Linked DNA regions of Pseudosulfitobacter sp. DSM 107133. The protein of the gene in region 1 binds, or shares a complex with, the protein of each later gene. Links are inferred from orthologs where the notes say so. Each region holds a gene or a part of one and is shown in the gene's direction. Other genes may lie near its edges.

The links.
Region 2: the proteins of groL (region 1) and metK are in contact, whole or in part, in a cryo-EM structure (PDB 8P4O), measured with the Escherichia coli proteins. The link is inferred for Pseudosulfitobacter sp. DSM 107133 from one-to-one orthologs.

Annotation. Positions count from the first base shown.
Region 1 is NZ_CP085154.1:2,838,774-2,842,057, reverse strand. The notes cover bases 180-3,143. They hold groL (chaperonin GroEL), read left to right. Parts: upstream 180-820; coding sequence 821-2,467; downstream 2,468-3,143. Other genes in these bases: DSM107133_RS13990 (DMT family transporter), read left to right, coding at 3,053-3,143; DSM107133_RS13995 (N-acetyltransferase), read left to right, coding at 2,558-3,040; DSM107133_RS14005 (co-chaperone GroES), read left to right, coding at 478-765; DSM107133_RS14010 (TraB/GumN family protein), read right to left, coding at 180-256. In the rest of the region: more of DSM107133_RS14010, read right to left, coding at 1-179; more of DSM107133_RS13990, read left to right, coding at 3,144-3,284.
Region 2 is NZ_CP085154.1:2,730,580-2,733,796, reverse strand. The notes cover bases 102-2,998. They hold metK (methionine adenosyltransferase), read left to right. Parts: upstream 102-907; coding sequence 908-2,089; downstream 2,090-2,998. Other genes in these bases: DSM107133_RS13440 (tRNA (guanine(46)-N(7))-methyltransferase TrmB), read left to right, coding at 2,598-2,998; DSM107133_RS13445 (putative quinol monooxygenase), read right to left, coding at 2,183-2,497; lnt (apolipoprotein N-acyltransferase), read left to right, coding at 102-845. Also shown: more of lnt, read left to right, coding at 1-101; more of DSM107133_RS13440, read left to right, coding at 2,999-3,217. UniProt on the Escherichia coli protein: Catalyzes the formation of S-adenosylmethionine (AdoMet) from methionine and ATP.

The DNA of each region.
Region 1 (3,284 bases):
CGGGTGCCAGCGCGTCGGCCACCGCTGGCAGGCGGGGATCGGCCACATGGATCGTGCCGATCAAATGAATTGTCTGGTCCCCCTTGTGTGCGATCCAGTGGTTCCCATCTGGGTAGGGCATGTCGCGCATCAGCGCGTCCAGGTCCGCGGTCTGATCCGCAGTCAGACGGGTGCGCAGATCGGTGCCGTTACAGGTGGCAACCGCCATCTGCGGCAGCAGCAGGGCGAGCGTGAAAACAAGGGTGCGCAGCATCATCAAGGGCCTCTTGGTCAGTGTCAGGCCACGCTATGTCCTTGGGCTGCGAAGGCAAAGGGGCGACCCTGAAAAAGCAACGCAAAAATTGCAAACACACCTGTTGACAGCCTTGCCGCACATCCCTAGCTATGCGTCGTTATCACTCGGACGAGCTGAGTGCTAACACGGGGTACCAAGGTGCCCTGCAAGGGAGTAACTTTGAGCCTTAAGGAGCTGCAAAGATGGCATTGAAACCGCTTCATGACCGCGTGCTGGTTCGCCGCACGGAAAGCGAAGAGAAAACTGCTGGCGGGTTGATTATTCCCGATAGCGCGAAGGAAAAGCCCTCGGAAGGCGAAGTTGTTTCGGTTGGCGAAGGCGCCCGCAAAGACAGCGGCGAGCTGATCGAAATGGCCGTCAAGCCAGGCGACAAAATTCTGTTCGGCAAATGGTCGGGCACCGAAGTCACCGTCGCAGGCGAAGAACTGCTGATGATGAAAGAATCGGACATCATGGGGATCATCGAGTAAGCGCCACGCCTGCTCTGACCCTCATTGACCTACACATTCTCAAAGGAGAAAAATCATGGCTGCTAAGGACGTCAAATTTGACAGCGAAGCCCGCAACAAGATCCTGAAAGGTGTCAACATCCTTGCTGACGCCGTCAAGGTTACACTGGGCCCCAAAGGCCGTAACGTTGTTCTGGACAAATCCTTTGGCGCACCGCGCATCACCAAGGACGGTGTATCGGTTGCCAAGGAAATCGAACTGGAAGACAAGTTCGAAAACATGGGCGCACAAATGGTCAAGGAAGTTGCTTCCCGGACCAACGACGAAGCTGGCGACGGTACAACAACCGCCACAGTTCTGGCCCAGGCGATCGTGCGCGAAGGCATGAAATCGGTTGCCGCCGGCATGAACCCGATGGACCTGAAGCGCGGCATCGACATGGCAACAGCCAAAGTCGTCGAAGCGATCAAGGCCGCCGCACGTGACGTGACCGACAGCGACGAAGTTGCTCAGGTTGGCACCATCTCGGCCAACGGCGAAAAAGAAATCGGTCGCCAGATTGCCGACGCGATGCAAAAAGTCGGCAACGAAGGTGTTATCACCGTCGAAGAAAACAAGGGTCTGGAAACAGAAACCGTTGTTGTCGAAGGTATGCAGTTCGACCGTGGCTACCTGAGCCCCTATTTTGTAACCAACGCCGACAAGATGACTGTCGAGCTGGAAGACGTGATCATCCTGCTGCACGAGAAAAAACTCTCGAGCCTGCAGCCGATGGTTCCGCTGCTGGAGCAAGTCATCCAGTCGCAAAAACCCCTGCTGATCATCGCGGAAGATGTCGAAGGCGAAGCGCTGGCGACACTCGTGGTCAACAAACTGCGCGGCGGTCTGAAAATCGCTGCTGTGAAAGCGCCCGGTTTCGGCGATCGCCGCAAAGCGATGCTGCAAGACCTTGCGATCCTCACAGGCGGTCAGGTGATCTCGGAAGATCTGGGCATGAAGCTGGAGTCCGTCACCATGGACATGCTGGGTTCGGCCAAGAAAGTTTCGATCACCAAAGACGAAACCACCGTTGTTGACGGCGCTGGCGAGAAGGCCGAGATCGAGGCACGCGTTGCCCAGATCCGTAACCAGATCGAAGAAACCACATCCGACTACGACCGTGAAAAGCTGCAAGAGCGCGTTGCCAAGCTGGCAGGCGGTGTTGCCGTGATCCGCGTGGGCGGCATGTCGGAAATCGAAGTCAAAGAACGCAAAGACCGCGTTGACGATGCTCTGAACGCGACACGTGCCGCTGTTCAGGAAGGTATCGTTGTGGGTGGTGGTGTTGCCCTGGTCCAAGCCGGCAAAGTGCTGGAAGGGTTCAAAGGCGACAACAACGACCAGGACGTTGGTATCAGCATCGTGCGCAAGGCCGTGGAAGCACCGCTGCGTCAGATTGCTGAGAACGCTGGCGTCGACGGCGCTGTTGTTGCGGGCAAGATCCGTGAAAGCAGCGACCTGACATTCGGTTTCAACGCGCAGACCGAAGAATATGGCGACATGTTCAAGTTCGGCGTGATCGACCCTGCCAAAGTGGTGCGCACCGCACTGCAGGATGCGGCATCGGTTGCAGCTTTGCTGATCACCACCGAAGCCATGGTTGCCGACAAGCCGTCGAAAGACAATGGCGGCGGCGGCATGCCCGATATGGGTGGCATGGGCGGCATGGGCGGCATGATGTAATCTGCCGTTCCTCACCGAACGCTTTGTTCTATAAGAAGGGGCTGCCTGCGGGCGGCCCCTTTTTTCATATGCCATTCAGGAGGGCAGCCTATGCTGATCGGACCGGATTTCTCGCGCGAATTGCGGCGCGGTGAAGAGGACGCGGTAGACGCGCTGTTGCGCAGCGCCTTTGACGGCCCGGCCGAGGCGGAGCTGGTGCACGCGCTGCGCAAGGCCGGTGCGATGGCGGGCGAAAGCGTGGCCACCTGGGATGGCCGGATCGCGGGGTATTATGCCCTGTCCCATATGGTCGCGCCGCAGGGCTGGTTGTGTCTGGCCCCTGTCGCCGTAGCCCCCGACCGTCAGGGCCATGGGTTGGGGCGCCGGATGATGGGTATGCTGAGCGAATGGGCGCGACTGAGCGAAACCTATGTTGTCGTGCTGGGGCAGGTGTCGTTTTACGAACGGGCCGGATTTTCGCAGGCCCGCGCACAGGGACTGACATCGCCCTATCCCTTGACGTATACAATGATTGCGGGGCCAGGGACGGATGTGCCTGCGGTCGCTTTGAAGTATCCGAAAGCCTTTGGATAAACGGGCACCAGAATGAAACTTGCGCTTCTCACCGCCCTCACGATGACGGCATTCGCGGCCAACTCGGTGCTGAACCGCGCTGCTGTCGGCAGTGGCAGCATTGATGCCGCCAGCTTTGCTCTGATCCGGGTGGTCGCGGGCATCGTGATCCTGTGCATGGTGCTGAGCGTGCGGGGCACACCGCTGCCGTTGTTCCGCCGTGCGCGGGTGCCGGGGGCGCTGTCATTGGCGGCCTATATGGCCG
Region 2 (3,217 bases), 110 kb from region 1 along the record:
TGCGTTTGGTGCAACCCAATGCGCCACAACAGGAAAAGTTTGATCCTGAAAAATTGCCGGTCTTTATGAACCGTTTGCTGAACGCCACGGCAGCCGATCCGCAACCTGATCTGGTGATCTGGCCGGAAACGGCGGTGCCTTATCTGCTGGAATACGCCCGGCCGGTGCTGGACGAAGTCGCCATAGCCGCGCGCGGCGCGCCGGTGGTGTTGGGCATTCAGCGGCGCGATGCGGACTGGTATTACAACTCGCTCGTTGTGGTGAACGGCGATGCGCAGGTCACCGACATCTACGACAAGTACCATCTGGTGCCCTTCGGGGAATACATGCCGCTGACCGATCTCGCGTCCAGGGTCGGGCTGAAAGGGCTGGCCGAAGCAGCGGGCGGGTATGGTCGTGGCCCCGGCCCGCATATGGTGGATCTGGGCGCGCTGGGGCAGGCCCTGCCGCTGATCTGCTACGAGGCGGTCTTTGCGCAGGATGTCGGGGCTGCCCCCGAGCGTCCGGCTTTTCTGGTCCAGATCACCAATGATGCATGGTTTGGCAAACGGGCCGGCCCGCAACAACATCTGGCGCAGGCGCGGATGCGGGCGATTGAACAGGGGCTGCCGATGGCGCGCGCGGCCAATACTGGCATCTCCGCGATGATCGGCCCGCGCGGGCAGGTTCTGGACAGTTTGCCGCTGGATGTGGCAGGCCACGTCGATGCCCGCTTGCCTGCGCCATTGCCCCTCACGCTTTATGCGCGCACGGGGGATCTGCCGGTGCTTGTGCTGCTGTTGCTGGGGGTCGGCCTGCTTTTGGCGCGCCGCATTTCGATTGACGCCCTGCGCCGTCGCCCATAAACGGGATTGAACGTGTCACAACGGCTTCCTGACGTGACACATGGTTTTCATTGGAGCGCTTCATGTCCCGAAATAATTATACCTTCACCTCGGAATCCGTTTCCGAGGGCCATCCTGATAAAGTGTGTGACCGTATTTCCGACGCGGTGCTGGATGCGCTGCTGAGTGAGGAACCCGAAGCGCGCGTCGCCTGCGAGACCTTTGCGACCACAAACCGCGTGGTGATCGGCGGCGAAATCGGTCTGTCGGATCAGGACAAGTTGCATGAATACATGGAGCGGATCGAGGACATTGCGCGCGATTGCATTCGCGATATCGGTTACGAGCAGGACAAGTTCCACTGGAAAACCTGCGAAATCACCAACCTGCTGCACGAACAGTCCGCACATATCGCCCAAGGGGTGAATGCGGCCACGGACAAGGAAGAGGGCGCAGGCGATCAGGGGATCATGTTCGGCTTTGCCACCAACGAAACCGACGCGCTGATGCCCGCCCCGATCCAATACGCCCATGCGATCCTGCGACGTCTGGCCGAAGTGCGCAAGAACGGCACCGAGCCGGCCCTTGGCCCCGACGCCAAAAGCCAGCTGTCGGTGCGCTATGAAAACGGCAAGCCGGTGGGCGTGTCTTCGCTGGTGCTGTCCACACAACATCTGGACCCCAACCTGACCAGCGCCGACATCCGCGCGATTGTCGAACCCTACATCACCGAAGTGCTGCCCGACGGCTGGCTGACCGCAGAAACGAAATGGCACGTCAACCCAACGGGCAAGTTCGTGATCGGCGGCCCCGATGGTGACGCGGGCCTGACCGGCCGCAAGATCATTGTGGACACCTATGGCGGTGCGGCGCCGCATGGCGGCGGTGCGTTTTCGGGGAAAGACCCGACCAAGGTAGACCGTTCGGCGGCCTATGCGGCGCGCTATCTGGCCAAGAACGTGGTGGCTGCGGGGCTGGCGGACAAATGCACGATCCAGCTGAGCTATGCCATTGGCGTCAGCAAACCGCTGTCGATCTATTGCGATACTTTCGACACTGGCGCGGTCAAGCCTGCGGCGATCGAAGCGGCCATCGAAAAGGTCATGGACCTGACTCCGCGCGGGATTCGGGAACATCTGAGCCTGAACAAGCCGATTTATCAGCGCACGGCGGCCTATGGCCACTTTGGCCGCGCGCCGGATGCGGATGGCGGGTTCAGCTGGGAAAACACCGATCTGGTGGCGGCTTTGAAAGCGGCTGTTTAAGGGGGCGCTGCCCCCGCGCCTTTGGCGCTCCCCCGGGATATTTGGGGCCAAAAGAATTGGGGCGGTGCCGGTCAAGGCGCCGCCTCTTTTTGTTCAGCTGGGGCTGAGGACGTGGATTTTGCGGTCGGCAATCATGTCTTTGGTTGCTTTTCCATAGGCTTTCATATGGGGTGCGACGGCGTGGGCCATCAACGCATCAAGGCTGGCCCATTCCTCGATCACCATAAAGGTATCGTCACCGATGGGGGTCTGGAAGGGCCCCACATCGGGGGTGTCGGTAACGGCGCGGTAACTGATGCAGCCGTCTTCGGCATGGACAGCCGGAACGTTGGCGTTGAATTTCTCCAGCAATTCTGCGCGCTGCCCGGGGGTGGCAGTGATGACGGCAACGACGTGGACATGGCTCATGGTGGTCTCCCTTTTCTGCCGGACAGGCTAGCAGGACAGGCGGGGCAGGGAAGCGATACGTTGCGTTGCGCATTTCGAAACTTGGCGCTAAACCGCCGCCATGAACACGCCAACACGCCCCCACCGCAACTTTTATGGCCGCCGCAAGGGCAAGCACCTGAAGGCCAGCCAGGAAGGTTATCTTGAAGAAAACCTGAGCGCCCTGTCCCCGGGGCCGGTGGACTGGGACGTGAACCCCGACCGCGTGCCGCTGGATTTACAGGGGCTGTTCGGGGGCAAGCCTGTCTGGTTGGAAATCGGCTTTGGCGGGGGTGAGCATATGGTGCACCAGGCCGCCGCGAACCCCGAGGTGGGGATCATCGGCTGCGAACCCTACATCAACGGTGTTGCGATGTTGCTGGGCAAGTTCCGCAAGGCCAAGGTCGACAATCTGGCGGTCTATCCGGGGGACGTGCGCGATATGTTCGACGTGCTGCCCGAGGCGTCGATTGACCGTGCGTTCCTGCTGTACCCCGACCCCTGGCCCAAGGCGCGGCATCACCGGCGCCGGTTCGTCACGCCCGAGCATCTGGAACCGCTGGTGCGCGTGCTGAAACCCGGCGCGATCTTTCGGGTGGCGACGGATATTCCCGACTATGTCCGGCAAACGCTGGAGCAGGTGCCGGGGCACGGGTTTGACTGGCTGGCCGAGGGGCCGCAGGACTGGCGCGTGGCATGGGA